DNA from 3 places in the Rhodospirillum sp. A1_3_36 genome. Region 1 is predicted to be linked to each of the others. Evidence: riboswitches for the same ligand, from Rfam matches in the RefSeq annotation. Region 1 holds a riboswitch; each other region holds the start of a gene.

Region 1 (6,227 bases):
TTCTTGTTTCGATAACAGGGATCATCGGCGGGCCCCTCCGGTCATCATGTTGAGGCTCAGCACCAGCAGGAAGACCACCAGGATGGGTTGGGCCAGGGCCCAGGGCGCCTCGTCGTAATAGGGAAGCAATTCGGTCATCATCAAACCCAATTCGGCGGTGGGGGGACGCAGACCAATACTCACGAAACCCAGAGCAGCGATGGACAGGATTGCTGTCGCCGCGCCAAAGGCAGCGATGGTCGAAATCTGCGGAGACAGGACCGGCCACAGGTGACGGCGGAACACGTGGAGGGGACCGAACCCCAGCAAGCCCGCAGCCTCGACCTGAGGCGAGGCCACCAGCGTCCGGGTCATGGCCCGGGCGACACGGAAGTATTCCACCCAAAGAACCAAGGCGAACCCCACGTAGATGGACAGGTAACTGTCGGGCAGGATGGCGATCATCAGAACAACCAACAGCAACCCGGGCAGCGCCAGGAAGGTATCGGCGATGAACCCCAGGGCACCATCGAGCCAGCCTCCACGCCAGCCTGCGACCACGCCCAGCAGAACGCCAGGAACCACGGCCGTCGCGACACTGGCCGCTGCCAACCCCACGGACAGGCGAATGGCCGCAGCGAGGCGGGCCATCAGGTCCCGCCCCAGGTGATCCGTGCCCAGGGGATGGTCTCCCCCGGGTGGTGCGAGACTATGGGACAAATCCTGATGCGCGGGGTTGACCTCCGACATCAAGGGAAAGCCGAACCCGAAAGAGAGGAGCGCGATCAACAGCAACAACCCCAGATCCCGGGAGAGGGCCGCTTTGGTCTCCTCGGTCAAACGGAAGGGGGAGTGGGGGACAGTTTCGGTCATGCCTGCCTCCGTCGCGGATCGAGGGTCAGACAGGCAAGGTCGACCGCCATATTGAGAAGAACGAACAACAGACCCAGGCAAAGGGCCGTGCCCTGGATCATGGGAACATCCCGCGCAACAATGGCATGGACCATGGCGTGACCGATCCCCGGCCAGGCGAACAGGGTCTCGGTGATGATCACCCCTTCGATCAGATAGATCATCTGGATACCCAAATGGGTGACCACCGGAACCGCAGCGTTGCGCAATCCATGCAGCCGCCAGACCTCCCGCTCGCTCAGGCCCTTGACGCGCGCGAAGGCGAAAAAGGGGCTGCGCGCAACATCCCGGGCGGCGTTACGCGCGATCCGGCTGGACACCGCCGCCAGCCCCAAGCCCAGGGTCAGGGTTGGCAGAACCCAATGGCCCAGGGTGCCATGGCCAGCCGCCGGAAACAGGCCAAGTTCCACGGAAAGGAGAACGATCAGAACCAAGCCGATGGCGAACTGCGGAAGGGTCCGTAGCACGGTCGCCAACAGCAAACTGATGCGATCAACCCATCCTCCCGGACGCCGTCCTGCCAACAGGCCTAAGGGCGGTCCGATCACCAGGGAGACCAAAACGGCGCCAACGGCGAGGGAGGCCGTATGCCCGGCCTCGTGCAGAACCTCCTTCAGAACCGGAATTCCGGTGACCATAGATTGTCCCAAATCCAGGCGGATCAGATCCCACAGCCAGTCCAGGAAGGCGATGATCAGGGAGCGATCCAGTCCCAGCTCCTGGCGAACGGCCTCCGCCGCGTTGGCATCGACCATGTCATACCCATAGCGCATCGCGGCGATGCGGAACGCCATGTTTCCAGGCAAGGCATGGGTGAGAATGAAGGTCAGGCCTCCGACCACGAGGGCGACAAGGCAGGCCTGAACAACACGACGGAACAGGATCGCCTTCATTCGACCCATTCCACGTCGTCGAGGTGGTAGGACAGCTCGAAAGGATCGAGGACGACACCCTTCAGTCCGCTGTTAACGGCGGCGGTGAGCTGGTACCAGGTGATGGGGATCACCGGCAGGTCGTCCTGCAGGATGGAGGTGATGGTCGCCCGGTCCTTGGCGGGATCGACATCGCCCGTTTCCGTGGCCAGTCGGTCCATCGCCTCGGAGATCGCGGCATTGGACCAGTTCATGGCGCCCCAATCACCGCCACCGGGACCGAAATCCTGGAGCAGGGTCCCCAAGGGGTTGGGAACGAGGGAGAAGTTGCGGGCCATCAGACCCAAATCCAGCGTGCCGTCCTGGTGGCCGGACGGAATCTCGCTGGAGTTCCCGACATTCACCGTCAAGTCGATGCCCACCTCACGGAACTGAGCCTGGATCGCGGTGGCGAAAATGGGCAGTTCGGGCCGATCGGCGAAGGTGCGCAGAGAGATCTCGAAGGGCTGGCCATCGCGAACCAGAATGCCGTCTTCGCCCGGGGTCCAGCCGAGATCCGTCAACAGGGCCTTGGCTCCCTCGGGATCGTAAGCCAGGGGAGGCAAGGCATCCTGATGCCAGATCCCCAATGTCGGCGGCAGCAATTGGCCCGCTGCGGCGCCCGGATCACGCAGGACCGCCGTGGCGATTCCGGGCCGATTGATGGCCATGGACAAAGCTTGGCGAGCGCGTTTGTCGGACAGGAAGGGATGACCTGCGTTCACCTTCAGGGTCACGGTCCGGGGAATCGGAACCGCGCGCACCTCCATCCGGTCGGACCGCTTCAAACGCTCCATGCTCGCCGGATCCAGGACAAAGACCAGTTGGGCGTCTCCGCTTTCGGCCATCAGGGCACGGGTTTCGCCCCGCACCACGGACAGATAAGCGACGGTCTCGATCTTGGCCTTCTCGCCCCAATAGGCGTCATTGCGCGCCGCTTCCATCTTCTGGGGCGGAGCCACATTGGTGACCTTGAACGGGCCGGTGGCGATCACCCGATCCACGGTCCCATCGTCCTGGTAGGAGGCGGGCGCGAGAATGATCGTCGTGTAATTGGCCAGGGCAGCGGGCAGCAGGGAGAACGGTTCAGAGAGCGTGAACACCACGGAATCCCCATCCGCAGCGATGGCAGTGACGGGCGCCTTGCCCAGGATACCCGGCTTGGCCAGAGCCCAATTCAGGGCCGCAGCCACGGTGTCGACGGTCATGGGTGTGCCATCGTGAAAGGTGACCCCCTCGCGGACCTTGAACCGCCAAGTCAGATGGTCTGCGGACTGGCTCCATTCGGTGGCGAGCAGTGGCATGGGCCGCGCCTTCTCGTCCACGGTCAGCAGAGTTTCCGCGACCCCCATGCGCGAGAAAATGTAGCCCTTCTTGGCGGGATCAACACTGATCAGCTCGAAAGGCGCGGCGACGGTCAGGACCCGGTCCTCCGCCTGGGCGGCGCCGTTTGACAGCAAGAGCGCGCCGGTCAAGGCCACCGACGAAACAAGGCGTTTCAGCATGGTAAAGCAACCCTCCATTCCCATGGGGTTTGTTGAGACTCGTTCTTATAAGTGATGTTATAACGTCACACTAGCACTAAGAAGCCGCGTACTCTCCAGAATCCACTTCCGAAGGGAAACGGGTCCAAGACCCTGGCGGTCGAAATCATGGATGGGCACTTTGTCGGCGGTGCTGAGGACGGTCATCGGGTCTCCCCCTCCGGGATCCGGTGGGAGGGGAGACAGTCAGACCATCATGCACGGAGTTCGGGCGCACAATCACCCTACCGGAGCCGACGATCCACCGGAGCACCCCGCCCGAGGATGGTTGCGTGATGTCACGGCAGGTCTCCTGGCTCGCGGGTCGTGGCTTCCGTTCCGTCTTCCCAACGCCGGTTCGGCATCAGTGACATGAATGGGACGGCGGCTCTCCGCTTACAGTCGCGGGGGCGGCGCCGGTGTTTCACCGGCTTCCCTCTTAGCCCCAGATGAAGTGCCACCTGGGGAACCATAACGCCAAATAAGCTGACCGAGGGGAAGAACGCTGTCAAGCCTTCATGAGACCACTTGGGCTCATCTCTCCCCGACCGGTCGGTCGGCCCGGGGCCTCCGTCCCGCTGGTAACGGGACGGAGGCCTTCCAAGATCACGCCAAGATCATGAAACCGCTGTCGCCAGGCGTCGCCGAGACCGGAGGCTGATCAGAAGCTCGATCACCGCGAAGACGGCCATGGAGAGTCCGACGAGTGGAAACAGGATCGCCGAAGCGCAGCAAAGAGCCACGACCACCAAGGGAACCCGAAAGCCGCGCCCATACCGGGGAGCGCCCAAGGCCCCCTTTGGACGCCGCTTCCACCAGGCCATGATCCCGAAGATCGACAGGGCGATCATCGACAGGCAGGCGATGAGAAGAACACCCTGGTTCAGGGGCCCAAAAGCCTGTCCCATGTGAATGCTGATCCCCCATTCGGCGGCCCGCCCGAGTGTCCCCAGATCATTCAAGCCCAGATCGTAGAGAACCTTGCCGGTGTACTGGTCCAGGTGGATCACCCGTTCCTGGGTGATGTCGTCGGGATAAACCGATGCGGTGAAGACCCCCTCCGGCCCCTTGGGCATGGACAGGGAATACCCGGGATGGATACCCCGAGCCTCCACCGTGGCGACCACCTGATCCAGCCCCGCAGGCACGCCCCCACTGGCCCCGGACAGGGGCATGGGCTGTCGCTCCAGGATCCAAGGGGCCCGATCCACCGCATCCGCCATGGGAACCGTCGACTTGGGGTAGTTCGACCAGTACCCATCGGGCATACCGATTCCAATCGCGTAGGACAGGTCGTAAAACCATTTGCCCCAAACACCGGACCAGGGCAGTCCCGTCATGGCCAAAAACAGGATGAACCCTGCGGTGTACAGTCCGGTAACGGCGTGCAAGTCTCGCCAGAAGGGACGGCCAGAGGTCTTTCGGGGAAGCAGAACGCCCCCTTTCCGCCCCCTGGGCCACCACAGATACAATCCCGTGGCCGTCAGCAGGACAGCCCATCCGGCGACCGCCTCAACCAGCCGATTGCCCAACCAGCCCACGTATTCCAGGCTGTGCAGTTTGCGGATGATCCACATCGCTTCGGACCCCGCCGCCCCGCCATCCCAATCACTGCCCAACACCTGACCGCTATAGGGATTGACGAAGACGCTGTCCTTGAGGCCGTCCTTTCCGAGGATCTTAACCTGGGCCGACCGGTCGGGCGCCGCCGGTGGCATGTAAGCCTTGACCTCTCCCGGATGGGCCTCGAGGGCGCGCGCCGCCAGGACCGAGGGCGCCAAGGGGGCGCTTGTCTCCGGCGTGACCAAACGCAGGTCATGGAGGACCAGATCGTTGATCTCGTCCTTGTAAAGATAGAGCGCACCCGTCGCGGCCATCAGAATCATGACGGGCAGCACAATCAGGCCCGCGTAAAAATGCCACCGCCAGATGGCGCGGTACAGCGCCGACGGTGTCCGGGCGTCAGAAGCAATTTCGTTCATTTCATTTTCCAAGCAAGAGCATTGGCACCAACCTCCTCGAGGTCAGTGCACAAAAAAGGGCGGTTTTAGGAAAACCCAGGCCCGAACGGCGGTGCTCTTGCTTGGAAGGATCGAGGAGCGGTCCGCTGACCCTTTGTCTCTCCCCAAGGCCTGGGGAAAGCGGAGTCCCACTCCGTCCACCAGAAAGCCAGGGGAACGCCAGCGGAGACCACGAGACCATGAAAATGGGCGAACCAGGGGCAGGGAGTGCTTTCGGGAGAGCGCTTTTCCCTTGCCCTCTCCGGATCAGCGTTATCCAGGCTGGCCAACGGAACATATAGGATTTCCGTGCCGACACAGATCCCGACATACCCATCCCGTGCCGGAGTCCCCGCCATGGGGCCAACCAGTCTCAAGGCGAGGGAGAGGATCAAGAGGAAGCTAAAAGCCGCCCTCTTTCCACTCACCGAATGGGTGGTCCGAACATCCATGTAATGGAGCTATCACATTCCCTTCAATTCTTTGAGGGGAATCTCTGTAGTGGACAGAGACCACGGACAAATTCGATATTAATTAGATTTTACTAAAGTTGGTACATCCAGGGCCAAGTAAAGCCTTTTCGCGCCTCCTTGCGTCGAGATGGACACGTTGCCCACGAACAAGGCTGGAGACCCACGGTATATCACGACCACCCCCTCCCCTTTCCTCGCTCTCGGCACGTGTTGACGCGCCCAATCGTATGATGTTTATTCTAAAACTTCATACCGACACTACGAGGCACCGGAATCTACACCGACAAGCGAGGGGATATTTATGCGGATGCTCAACGAAAAAGGGCGGGTGATCACAATCCTTTCAGCGCTTGGCCTGACAACCTTGGCCGTATCGGCGCCTCTTTCGTCGGCCTTCACCGCGCCCAAGACGGAATTGATCCTGGCCGT
Region 2 (6,227 bases), on a different contig from region 1:
TATATAAATTGGATTGCGTCCAAAGGGTCCGGTCGCGGAAAATGGGATAGGGAGGCGAAACGATATGGTTGCATTGCCTGTGAGGGAGCCTATCCTAACCCATCGATCCAAACCAAGGATGAAAGTGGCGTTTGGATCGTTTGCTCATAAATAAAAATTTGGGCCAAGGGGGCGGGGCATCCATTGGATACTTTGAACCGATAGGTTCCAGAAAACAAAAGCGAGCATTGACTGGGGAACAGGCGAACGAAAGCCGGTAGTGATGGATCCGGTCCAAACGTTGCGCTTTGGACAAGGGGATGCAATGGTGAGCGATCGGAAGAAAAGGGGGCTGCAGCGCATTCCCTTGTCGGTGAACCTGTTTACAATTCTTGTTGCGGCCACCACTGTGGTCGCCGTCGCCTTGGCCGTCTACGCCTATCGGGAATCGACGGAGGCTGCGGAAAAAACCGCAAGCCAATTGCTGAGCGAGGTGTCCGACAAGACGGCGGGTCGTGTCGCGGCTGTCTTGTCCCCGGCGGTTCTTGTCGCCGAACTGGGGGTGGCTGTTCCCACGGTTACTCAGCGGCCCCAGGATGTGGGGCTTCTTCCCATCCGCAGGTTTATGATGTCTGCCCTGGAGCGGGCGCCCGAGCTCTATTCCACCTATGTGGGGTTCGCGGATGGTCGGTTCTATCAAGTGATCAATTTGAAAGAACCGACCGGACGGGTTCGCGCTGTCCACGACGCCCCAGCGGAGGCCCGGTTCATTGAGCGCTCCATCACCGGTCTGGGCCGCAACCGCAGACAGAACTGGGCCTTCCTGAATGCTGAGGGGCAACAGATCTCGGTGCGCGTGGACGGGTCCGTGTCCTACGATCCCCGAAAACGTCCCTGGTATGGGGAAGCTCTGCACCGGAAAGGGGTGATCGTCACCGATCTTTATGTCTTTTCCAGTCTGCGGGAGCCGGGGATTACCATGGCCAATGCCTTGGATCCGGGGCCCGATGGTGCCCCAATAGGGGTTTTCGGCGTCGATATCACTCTGGGGGGATTGTCTCGGTTCCTCGGGCGACAGTCCGTCTCTCCGAACGCTCGAATCGCTGTCTTCACGCCCGAGGGGGCCGTGGTTGCGACACCGGATATGGAGCGCCTTCTGGAAGTCAGCCAATCGGGGGATCGGGAGATGGCGCCTCTGCTGGCCGACGAGACAGGGGATCCCGTGACGGGGGAACTGTTCCGGGCGGTGACGACCATGGGGGGAACGGTCTCCCAATTCACGCCACCCGGTGGCACGCTCTATTTGGCCCGGGCGGCGCTGGTCTCGGTGAGTGAAGGGCGAAACCTCTATATCGGCGTCGCTGCACCGATGAGTGATTTTACCGCTCATCTGGATGTCATGCGGCGCAACAGCCTTTTGTTCGCCCTGTTCGTGTTAGCCCTGGGCATCCCCCTGTCTTACATGATCTCCCGTCGGGTTTCCCGGGCATTGTCCCTGTTGGCGGAAGACGCGGACCGCATCCGGGGGCTAGACCTGGATGGAATGCCCGATGTGCGGACATTCGTTCGCGAGGTCCACTCCCTGGCCGAAGCGATGGAGGCCATGAAGGGCTCCCTGCGCACCTTTGGCCTTTATGTGCCCAAGACGCTGGTCCGGCAAATCATCGCCGGACGGGGCGCTTTCACCTTGGGCGGGGAGAGGCGGGAATTGACGGTTCTGTTCTCCGACGTCCAGAACTATACGGCACTCGCTGACACCATGGTGCCGGAGGATCTGATGCGTCTCACCTCGGCCTATTTTGAACAGGTCACGGCTGCGGTGGTGGACCATGGCGGGGTGGTCGACAAGTTCATTGGTGACGGGTCCATGGCCTTTTGGAACGCGCCCCAGGATCAGCCCGATCACCCCCTGTCTGCCTGTCTGGCCGCTTTGGACATGCGGGAGCGGATCGACCGCTTTAATCTGACGCTGGCGGCCAGGGGGGAGAGGACCATGCTGACCCGGATCGGCCTTCACTTGGGCGAAGCCGTGGTCGGCAACCTGGGCAGTTCGGACCGGGTCAATTATTCGGCCGTGGGTGCCACAGTCAATTCCGCGGCCCGCATGGAACGAGTGAACAAGTTTTACGGCACTTTTCTGCTCATCAGTGGCGCTGTAGCGGAGCGGGTTTCGTCCCACCTGGTGGTCCGTCTGGTCGATCGCATCAACCCCCAAGGCCTCTTTACACCGCTGCCCCTGTACACGTTGGAGGGGCGACGTCCCGGTCTTGGCCTTATGGGACGGGTGCTGTCCGAGGCGGATATCGCCTGGGTCGAGCGGTGGAATGCCCTGATTGCGAGCCTGGGAGATGGTCGTCCGGCCCCTGTCGTCCTGGAGGACTTCGTTGCTCTGGAACTGGAGCGGCCAGGAGACCCTCTCTCTGCCTTTTACCGGACCAGATTGGCGGCTTTGGGGGAGGGAGTGGTTCCTTCCCACAAGGCTGTGCCGGATTGGGGTTTGCGGCGGCGAACCGACCTGTCTTGAAAGGCCTTCGAAAGGGCTTGGAAGTCGGATCGGACCCGGGCAAGATGCCTCATCGTCCAGGGGGGGCCTCGGGCGGAGATCTGATTGAGGAAGGAAATGGGCGTGGTCGAAAGAGACGGACCCCTGGTCGGGGTGCTCGCCGTCGTTTGGCGGGATGGAGAAGTCCTTTTAGCCCGCCGTGCGAACCCGCCCCAGGCGGGGACCTGGGGCTTTCCCGGAGGAGGCGTGAAGCGGGGAGAGGGGCTGGCCGAAGCTGCGGAGCGGGAGTTGTTGGAAGAGACCGGTGTTCGTGCCCGGGCCGTCCATCTCCTGCCTCCCCTGGAGCAGCGGTCCGAAGGCGAGAGCGGCACCCCGAGCTCCCATTGGATCCTCATTCCGGTCGCTTGCGCTTACGAGTCCGGCGAGCCCCGGGCTGCGGATGATGCTCTGGAAGCGGGGTGGTTCAACCCGGACGCTTTGCCTGAGCCCACCTGTCTGGGGCTGGATCGGGTGGTGGAGGACACCATCCCCTCCATCGGCGGCTTGGCCTTTTAGGGGCGGCCGTGACTGCACCACGACCTGCTGCCCTGTCTTGACTTCATCGGTGGGACGTGGCTTTCTTGGGGCATCGATGGTTTCCAAGCGCAAAGCGTAGGGAATTAAAAGGGAACACGGTGAGGCGTACCCATCAGGGACCCATTCCGTGGCTGCCCCCGCAACTGTGAGCGGTGAGACCGCGCCAGAATGCCACTGGGATATCCCGGGAAGGCGGCGCGAGGACCATGACCCGTGAGCCAGGAGACCTGCCGTCGATGGAGTTTGAAGGGGATTGCTCCATATGGGGGATCATCCTTTGGGCTTCTTCCGACCGGACGCCGGGGTGAGCGTCTGGCGTCACGGAACCCGGCGGCTTCTATTCGATCCCCCTCCCGTTCCAACACGCCAAATCCCCGTCCGTCCTTTCAACAGGTTCGCCCGAGGCCTTGCCCGGCGATCTCTTTGGGAGAGACGACTTGAAGAAGACTTTTACGCTGGTGGCAGTCCTCGCCGCCGGGCTGCTCGCATCGCGGGCCGACGCCCATTTCCAACTGATCCATACGCCGGAGGTCAATCCGTCCAAACCCGGAGACTTACCCCTGGGACTGATCTTCTGGCATCCCTTCGAAAACGGTCATGCCATGGACATGGGGCCGCTTTTGGACCTGTACGCCGTGCACCGGGGCAAGAAAATCGACTTGAAGGACAGTCTGGAACCCATGACCTTCCAGGGAGCCTCCAACACGGCCCAGGCCTTTCGGGCAAGCCTGCCGGTGCGCCGGGCCGGTGACTATGTGCTGGTCGCGGTGCCGTCTCCCTATCTGGAGCCCAGCGAAGACATCTACATCCAGCAAATCACAAAGGCCTATGTGAACTTGAGTGAACTGCCGACGGATTGGATGGAGACGCAGGGGCTGAAAACCGAAATCCGCCCCTTGAACAAACCCACCAACATCCTGGCCGGATCGACCTTCACGGGCCAGGTGTTGAGCGAGGGCAAGCCCGTACCCGGTGCGGAAATCGAAGTGGAATTCATGGCCGCCGAACCCCAAGCGGGGGAAGACAAGGCGGGCATCCCCGTTGCGGCTCCACCGCCGGGGGGATCGGTGGTGGCCCTGACCGATGACCAGGGGTATTTCACCTTTGGTATCCCTACGGCGGGGTTCTGGGGTTTTGCTGCTCTCGGAACGGGACCGGATAAGGAATACGAGGGCAAGGAGCTGTCCCAGGACGCTGTCCTGTGGATCCGGGCCCATGATATCACCAACACCACAGCGGAATAGGGAGAGAGGTCATGCATATTGTTGATGGGGCCCTGAGCAATCCAGTGGTGATCGGGGGCGCCGTGCTCACTGCCGGGGGAATAATCCGGGGTCTGAAGGACTTGACCATGGAGAAGGTCCCTACCGCTGGTGTGCTGGCCGCGACGTTCTTTGTGGCCTCGCTGGTCAATGTTCCCATTGGACCATCCAGTGTGCACTTAATCATGAATGGCCTCGCTGGTCTGGTCCTGGGGTGGGTGGCCTTTCCCGCCCTGTTCGTTGGCTTGCTGCTCCAGGCCGTATTTTTTGGCTTTGGGGGTCTGATGGTCTTGGGGGTGAACACCCTGAACATTGCGTTGCCTGCGGTGATCGTCGGCCTTCTGTTCCGGCGGTGGGCCCTGTCGCCCAATCCCAAGGTGGCCATGGTGGCGGGGGCGGCAGCCGGGGCCGGGGCGATTCTGCTCACCGCGCTCATGGTCGCCCTGGTCCTTCTGGCTTCGGGGCAGGAGTTCCTGACGGCGGCTCGGTTGGTGGTGCTCGCCCATATTCCGGTGATGATCATCGAAGGTTTGATTTGTGGGGCTGCGGTGCTGCTGATCGGGCGGGTGAAACCAGACCTGTTTCAGACCCTTGTTGGCGGCGTGCCAACCCTGGGAAAGGCCTGAAATCATGCGTCTGTTTAGCGTTTTGGTGGGGATCTGTCTGATGTCCCTCCTCACCGTGGCCCCCGCCCGGGCCCATAAGGTCATCGCGTCGGCCTATGCCTCCGGCCAGAATTTGGAAGGCGAGGTGGGCTTTTCCAACGGCGACATGGCCAAGGATACTCTGGTGGAGGTCTTCGACCCCGCAGGCCGCAAGCTGGGGGAAACCCGGACGGACGGCGATGGCTTCTTCACCTTTACCCCGACGGAGGCAGTTGACCACCACTTCGTCGCCGACCTGGGGGCGGGGCATGTGGCCCGGTTCACCGTCGTGGCTGCCGATCTGCCCAAGGGGCTGACCGGTGGGGGGGGCGGTGCCATGTCCGCACCCGCCACGGCATCCGGCGAACCATCGGACATTCCGGTGGCGTCCGGTGGCGGGGTCGTCCCCGCCGAGATCGCGGCCCTGGTCTCCGAAGCTGTCAAGCAGGAGGTGCGCCCCCTGCGTCGGGAGATCACGGCCTACAAGGAGAAGCATGATATCCAGTCCATCCTGGGAGGGCTGGGCTATATTCTGGGCCTTGTTGGCGTGGTGTTCTACCTGATGGCCCGGCGTCGCTTGTCGACGGCTCCATGAGTGACCTTTTTGGTCAAGGTGGGGGCCGCCAGGGAGGGGGGAGAGGGAGCCTTGGCTCCCTCGATCCCCGCATTCGCGTCCTGGCGGCCCCCGCCTTCGCCTTGGTGATCCTATCGCTTTCCTCCCTGTCCGCCCTGTCAGCGGGGGTGGGGATGGCCCTGCTGCTCCTCTTTCAATCGGGGTTGCCCCCTCTGCGGACCCTCAAGCGCATGGTGATGATGGACAGTTTTATCATCTTCATGCTTGTTCTTCTGCCCTTTACCCTACCCGGGGAGCCGGTGTTTTCGCTCTTCGGTCTATCCGCCTCCCGGGAGGGGTTGATGCGCACCGCAGAGATCGGCTTGAAGGCCAATGCCGTTGTTCTGGCCCTGATGGCCCTGGTGGGGGGGATGGACCCCACCACCCTGGGTCATGCTTTGGCCCGCCTGAAAGTCCCGGCCACCCTGGTCCACCTGTTGCTGTTCACGGTCCGCTACATCGACGTCATTCAGGACGAATATGCCCGCATGCGCGCGGCCATGAAATGCCGGGGGTTTCGGCCGAGCAATTCCCGCCATACCTATCGGACCTTCGGCTATCTGATTGGCATGCTGTTGGTCCGGTCCCTGGAGCGGTCCGAGCGGATCCTGGAGGCCATGAAATGCCGAGGGTTTACGGGGCGCTTCGTC
Region 3 (6,227 bases), on a different contig from region 1:
ATGCAGGTCCCATTTGTGGATATCGCCGGGCAGGTAGAGGTTGATGGATTGGCTCTGGCAGATCAGGGGTGCCCGGTCGGCGGCCAGTTCGATAATCCAGCGCTGGTCAACCTCGAAGGCCGTGCGGTAGACGGCCTTCTCGTCGTCGCTCAACACCTCCAAATGCTGGACAGAGCCTTCGTGTTCCAGGATCGAGGTCCAGACCTCCGGGGTATCGGCCCCCTTCTCCTCCAGCAGGGCCTGAAGATGGGGATTGCGTACCGTAAACGAGCCAGAGAGCGTCTTGTGGGTGTAGATATTGGCTGGGATGGGCTCGATACAGGCGCTGGTCCCACCGCAAATGATGGAAATGCTCGCCGTCGGGGCGATGGCCAGCTTGTGGGAGAAGCGGGCACGGATGCCCCGTTCCGCCGCATCGGGACAGGATCCGCGCTCGTCGGCCAACAGAACGGAAGCGGCATCGGCCGCCCGGCGAATCTGGGTGAAGATCCGCTTGTTCCAGACCTTGGCCATCGCCCCCTCGAAGGGAATGCCCCGGGCCTGGAGGAAGGAATGGAAGCCCATCACCCCCAAACCGACGGAGCGTTCGCGCAAAGCCGCATAGGCCGCCTTGTCCATGGAATCGGGCGCCGTCTCGATGAACTCGGACAGCACATTGTCGAGGAAGCGCAGCACATCCTCGATCACCTGATCATTCCCGGACCACTCGTCCCAGGTCTCGATATTCAAGGAGGACAGACAGCAAACCGCCGTGCGCTCCTTGCCCAGGTGGTCGCGCCCGGTCGGCAGGGTGATTTCCGCGCAAAGATTGGAGGAATGGACCCGCAACCCCAAATCCCTTTGGTGCTTGGGCAAGGCGTTGTTGACCCTGTCGGTGAACAACAAATAGGGCTCGCCGGTCTGCAATCGCACATCCAGGATCCTCTGCCAGAGCTGGCGGGCACTCACCTCGCGCAGGACCGCGCCGGTCTTAGGACTGCGCAGACCAAAGGGTTTGTCCTCCCGGACGGCCTCCATGAAGGCGTCGGTGATGGCAATGGCGTGGTGGAGGTTCAGGCTTTTGCGATTGAAGTCCCCCGACGGTTTGCGGATCTCCAGAAACTCCTCGATTTCCGGATGGTGCACATCCAGATAGACCGCAGCCGACCCCCGGCGGAGTGACCCCTGGGAGATGGCAAGCGTCAGGCTGTCCATGACCCGAACGAAAGGAATGATGCCCGAAGTGGCGCCATTGCCCTTCACCGTTTCGCCAATAGAGCGCACCTCCCCCCAATAGGTGCCGATTCCCCCCCCATTCGACGCCAGGGCCACGTTCTCGTTCCAGGTGGACATGATGCCTTCCAGGCTGTCGGGCACGGCATTGAGGAAGCAGGAGATGGGCAGGCCCCGGGTGGTGCCGCCATTGCTCAGGATGGGGGTGGAGGGCATGAACCACAGATTGGACATGGCGTCATAGAGGCGCTGGGCATGGGCCAGGTCGTCGGCGAAGGCACAGGCGACCCGGGCGAACATGTCCTGGACCCCCTCCCCCGCCAACAGATAGCGGTCAGCGAGCGTGGCCTTGCCGAAGGGGGTCAGCTTGTCATCCCGCGAGCGGTCCAGGCACAACTCGGCGGGACTCGGGCGTCGCCGAAAGGATAGGGACGTCGAATCCCGGTCCCGGGTCGTGATCGGAACCAGATTCCCCTGTCCGTCAAAATCGTGGATGGGTGCCGGGGTCATGGTGGTGGCAGTCATCGGGTCTTCCCCTCCGGAAGCGGCAGGGGAATGGGATAGACCATCACGCGCAGGTTTCAGGCCGAACACAGCCTGACCGGAGCCGACGATCCACCGGAGCACCCCGCCCGAGGATAGTTGAATGGCGTCACGGCAGGTCTCCTGGCTTGCGGGTCATCGCTTCCATCCCGTCTTCCCAGCACCCCGATGGGTGCCAGTGACATGAAGGGGACGGCGGCTCTCCGCTTACAGTCGCGGGGGCGGCGCCGGTGTTCCACCGGCTTCCCTCTTAGCCCCAGATCCTGTGTTCTCTGGGGAACCATAACACCAGATAAGCTGATCGAAGGACCCGACTCTGTCAAGGCCGAAGAGCACCTACCTCCCCGCGTGCCCAGATGGAGCCTGCGCGGGGAGGGGTATTTGGTCGAAAAACGCCCCTTTGACAAGGAGATTATTTGTCTGCCCCAGCGTCATCGCGCCGCCCCCTTCCCCCAACACCGATTTCCTTGGCCATATCCCCGCCGGACGGATCCCCCCCACCATTATCGTGTCAGGACGGAGTCCCCCGTTGTACGCTCAGACCGGGCTGCCCCATCGCGCCCCGAACCGGTCGTAGGCGCTCGGTCGCTATCATCAAAGAGAGAGAGGTTATGGGCAAAAGATTGGCCTTCCTGCACACAGGATCCTTCCTGGTGGATATGTTCAAGGGCCTGTTGGCCACCCGTTACCCAGGGCTTTCAGCCTTCTACATCGTAGACGAGAGCCTGATCCAGGACCTGCTGACAAAAGGGGAATCGCCGGACATCGTTCGGCGCGTCTGCACCCATGTCACCCAAGCGGAGAGTACCGGAGCGGACCTGATCGTCTTCACCTGCTCCTCCACCTCTCCAGCGGTGAACGTGGCGCGCCAGATGGTGTCCATTCCCATCATCAAGATTGATGACGCCATGGCCGAACAGGCTGTGGGATTGGGCAAACGAATCGGCGTGGTCTGCACGGCCTCAAGCACCGTTGGCCCAAGCACCACCCTGTTGCGCGACCATGCCCGGGCCCAGGGTCGCGAAATAGAGATCGAACATTGCCTGAAGGGTGACGCCTTCCAGGCCATTCTCAGCGGCGACCGGGCCACCCATGACGCCATCGTCACCGATGCCGCCCTGACGTTGGCCACCACCTGCGACCTGGTCATTCTCGCCCAGGCCTCCATGATGCACCTACGCCCCATCCTGGCGGAACAGACAGCCGTGCCCGTGATGACCAGCCCGGAACCCTGCGTGGACAGCCTGTCACTATACCTATCGCCGCCCGAATAGCACCGGATGCCCCCCGCGCCGCTTGCATGATTTGCATGTCCACGGTACATGACCGTGTCTGGTCTTTTTTGGGCGATTGCCCAAACCCATTTGGGGGCAAATGCCCCCAAACCCCCATTTTTCTTTTACAAATTAAGAGCCCGAGGTCTGGGGCCTTTCGGCCCCAGTGGGGGACTGATTGCCCTCCATTCTTGGCCAATTCGGCCATGACCGCCTTGTGCAGCCAGATATTCATTTCCGCGCAGCCACCCAAGGCACCGGTATAGCCCAGTTCCTTGGCTAATTCCTCGGCGACAGTGGACAACAAAGCGGTGGCTTGGGCGGTCTGGTCGGTGAGCTGTTCGGCGGCGGAAGTTCATCCGGAGGCGGAAGCCTGTTGGGCAGTCTCGGTGACATGCTGGACATGAACAACGATGGCAATCCGCTCGACGATCGGCATGGCCAATGCCATCGGGCGCGGGCTGGGAAAGTAGCGTCCTACGGATTGGAGGGTCTGGGAGGCCGCCGCCTCCCAGCGGGGATAAGGGGGCAGCGCCCCCATATCTCCTTTAAAACAACCCCTGTGACCGAAACGACAGATGCCCGCCCTTGGACACGATCACATGGTCGTGCAGCCCCACGCCAACGGCCCGCAAGGCATCGCGCACGCTCAGCGTCATATCCTGGTCCGCCGCCGAAGGCGTCGGGTCGCCAGAGGGGTGGTTATGCACCATGATCACCGCACAGGCATGCAACTCCAAAGCCCGACGCGCCACCTCCCGAGGGTACACTGGCGTGTGGTTCACCGTGCCCTTCTGCTGCAACTCGTCGGCAATCAGGCGGTTGCGGTTGTCCAGGAACAGCAGGCGGAATTGCTCCGTTGGCCGGTGATCCATGGCGGCGTGGCAATAGTCCAGCAGCCGCTCCCAAGACCCGAGGATCGGCTGGTTCATCACTTTGCTTTTGAGAAGGCGGGTGGCTGAGACCTCCGCCGTTTTCAGGGCGGCCACGGCGGCCTCCCCCACGCCTTCTACCCGGGTCAACGCCTCTGGCGTCGCCGTGATCACCCCGGCGTAGGTTTTGAACTCGGCCAACAGGGCCTTGGCCAGGGGTTTCACATCGCCCCGGGGATGGGCCTGGAACAGCAGGAGTTCCAGCAATTCATAGTCGGGAAGAGCGTCGGGATTGGCCAGAAAACGTTCCCGTAACCGCGCCCGATGACCGGAATAGTGGGCCTTGGCACCCGCCCCGTCTTTTTTCCGGGGCTCGGGTTTCTGGGAATCCAGCTTCTGGGATTCGGGCGCCTTTTCGTCGTCCATGGGTCTTTAGCCGGTCACACACCCTCGTAGGGAGGACAATGCCACCCCCTGGGCGACAAGGTGAAGATCTCGCAGCCATCCTTGGTCACACCAATGGTATGCTCGAACTGGGCGGACAGAGACTTGTCCTTGGTCACAGCCGTCCAGTTGTCCGCCAAAATCTTGGTGTCATGCCGTCCAGCATTGATCATCGGTTCGATGGTGAAGATCATCCCTTCCCGCAGGGGCAATCCCTGGCCCGGACGACCATAATGCATGACATTGGGCGGTGTGTGAAACACTGTGCCGATGCCATGGCCACAAAAGTCTCTCACCACAGAATATTTCAACCCTTCCGCGTAGGTCTGAATGACATGGCCAATGTCGCCAAGGGTGGCGCCGGGGCGCACGACCTTGATGCCGCGCATCAAACATTCATAGGTCGCTTCCACCAGACGGCGGGCCTTCACCTTGGGCTCGCCCGCGTAATACATGCGGCTGCTGTCCCCATGCCAACCATCCAGGATCGGCGTCACATCGATATTCACGATATCACCATCCCGCAAAATCTTGTCCGGGCTGGGAATGCCATGGCAGACCACATGGTTGACCGAAGTGCAGATGGACTTCGGGAAGCCCCGGTAATTCAAGGGCGCCGAAACAGCCCCATGGTCGGCAACGAATTCGGCACAAAGCCGATCCAGTTCATCCGTGGTCACCCCCGGAAGCACATGGGGTGCGATCATATCCAGGGTTTCAGCGGCCAATCGGCCTGCGCGGCGCATACCCTCGAACCCCTCCTCTCCGTGAAGGGTGATCTGGTGGGCACGCTGGGCGGCTTGAGTCATGGAATGGGAGTCCACTTGCTACGCGAATGAAGAACAGACGGCGGGCGTTTCCCAAATATGGGGGGAAGCCATCCGGTTGACGAGGGGGAAATGAACATTTCCACCCTAATGGTTGTAGGGAGGAGACGGTCGCGAAACAAGCCCCCGACCGCGTTTCCTTGTCCCTTTTGACCGCCCTAAAGGGCCAAAGACAGGGGTCGATCCACCCAAACTCCCTTTGCCGGGTCCACGGCACATCCCAGACAGATCACCTCGACACCCTTTTCAAGGGCCTCGTTCAGGCCGTCGGCGTAAGCGGGATCGATATCCCGGGCCATGGTGACGGACCCGCCATCGGTGCGCTGAACCAGATAGACCATCACCGCCCGGTGTCCCTCGGCCACCATATCGGCCAATTCCACCAAATGCTTGGCCCCCCGGCTGGTGACCCCATCGGGGAACTCCACCGGCGCGGTCCATTCCGGGTCGCGCTTCATGGTGACGTTTTTCACTTCGACATAGCAGAGCGGTTTCCCCCCCTCGGGGTCCTCCAACAACACGTCGATGCGGGAATTCTTGCCGTATTTCACTTCCCGCCGAACGCTGGGATAGCCAACCAGCTCGGGCACCTTGCCCTCGGCGATGGCTTCGGCCACCACGGCATTGGGCGTGCCCGTGTTCACACCCACCATGGCCTCGCCGATCTGGATGATCTCCCAGGTGTAGGCGAGCTTCCGCTTGGGGTTGTCGCTTTTGGACAGCCAGACTCGGGAACCGGGCGTATTGACCGACAGCATGGATCCGGAATTGGCGCAATGGGCCGTGGTCTCCGTCCCGTCGTCGAGCACCACGTCGGTGAGGAATCGCTTGTACCGCTTGACCAGTGTTCCGCCGATCAATGGGGTGGGGAAGAGCATGAATCCGTCCTTGAGCCTGTTAAAGAGCATCGAATGGACCGGAGAACTGGGCCCCGGTTTTCCGGTCCACTCGATGCTCACCTTGTTGAATCGAAATCGAATTGTCGGCCCTAAATCGATTCCGGTTTAGGGTCGACACTTTGATCTCATGTCTTGGGGGCGCCATCGCCCTCGAAC

The links. Region 1 has a riboswitch for cobalamin ahead of ACLIRY_RS25395 (ABC transporter substrate-binding protein). Riboswitches for the same ligand answer to the same signal wherever they lie in the genome.
Region 2: linked by a shared signal. The riboswitch ahead of ACLIRY_RS14015 (DUF4198 domain-containing protein) and the one ahead of ACLIRY_RS25395 (ABC transporter substrate-binding protein) in region 1 are both predicted to bind cobalamin.
Region 3: linked by a shared signal. The riboswitch ahead of ACLIRY_RS09130 (ribonucleoside-diphosphate reductase subunit alpha) and the one ahead of ACLIRY_RS25395 (ABC transporter substrate-binding protein) in region 1 are both predicted to bind cobalamin.

The regions. Positions count from the first base shown of each region.
Region 1 covers NZ_JBLAVB010000035.1:1,238-7,464, forward strand. Annotated here, with positions in the region: partial or broken gene ACLIRY_RS25380 (ABC transporter ATP-binding protein) at 1-25, opposite strand, end outside; gene ACLIRY_RS25385 (ABC transporter permease) at 22-852, opposite strand; gene ACLIRY_RS25390 (ABC transporter permease) at 849-1,784, opposite strand; gene ACLIRY_RS25395 (ABC transporter substrate-binding protein) at 1,781-3,307, opposite strand; cobalamin riboswitch at 3,611-3,814, opposite strand; gene ACLIRY_RS25400 (PepSY-associated TM helix domain-containing protein) at 3,943-5,307, opposite strand; gene ACLIRY_RS25405 (ABC transporter substrate-binding protein) at 6,106-6,227, shown strand, end outside.
Region 2 covers NZ_JBLAVB010000005.1:298,696-304,922, reverse strand. Annotated here, with positions in the region: gene ACLIRY_RS14025 (adenylate/guanylate cyclase domain-containing protein) at 305-2,503, shown strand; gene ACLIRY_RS14020 (NUDIX hydrolase) at 2,606-3,037, shown strand; cobalamin riboswitch at 3,098-3,308, shown strand; gene ACLIRY_RS14015 (DUF4198 domain-containing protein) at 3,496-4,302, shown strand; gene cbiM (cobalt transporter CbiM) at 4,314-4,946, shown strand; gene ACLIRY_RS14005 (cobalt ABC transporter permease) at 4,987-5,559, shown strand; gene cbiQ (cobalt ECF transporter T component CbiQ) at 5,556-6,227, shown strand, end outside.
Region 3 covers NZ_JBLAVB010000003.1:330,562-336,788, reverse strand. Annotated here, with positions in the region: gene ACLIRY_RS09130 (ribonucleoside-diphosphate reductase subunit alpha) at 1-1,722, opposite strand, end outside; cobalamin riboswitch at 1,851-2,055, opposite strand; gene ACLIRY_RS09125 (aspartate/glutamate racemase family protein) at 2,367-3,029, shown strand; partial or broken gene ACLIRY_RS09120 (DUF3597 family protein) at 3,220-3,333, opposite strand; gene ACLIRY_RS09115 (hypothetical protein) at 3,385-3,570, opposite strand; gene radC (RadC family protein) at 3,578-4,327, opposite strand; gene map (type I methionyl aminopeptidase) at 4,342-5,154, opposite strand; gene sfsA (DNA/RNA nuclease SfsA) at 5,331-6,050, opposite strand; gene ACLIRY_RS09095 (methyltransferase domain-containing protein) at 6,197-6,227, opposite strand, start outside.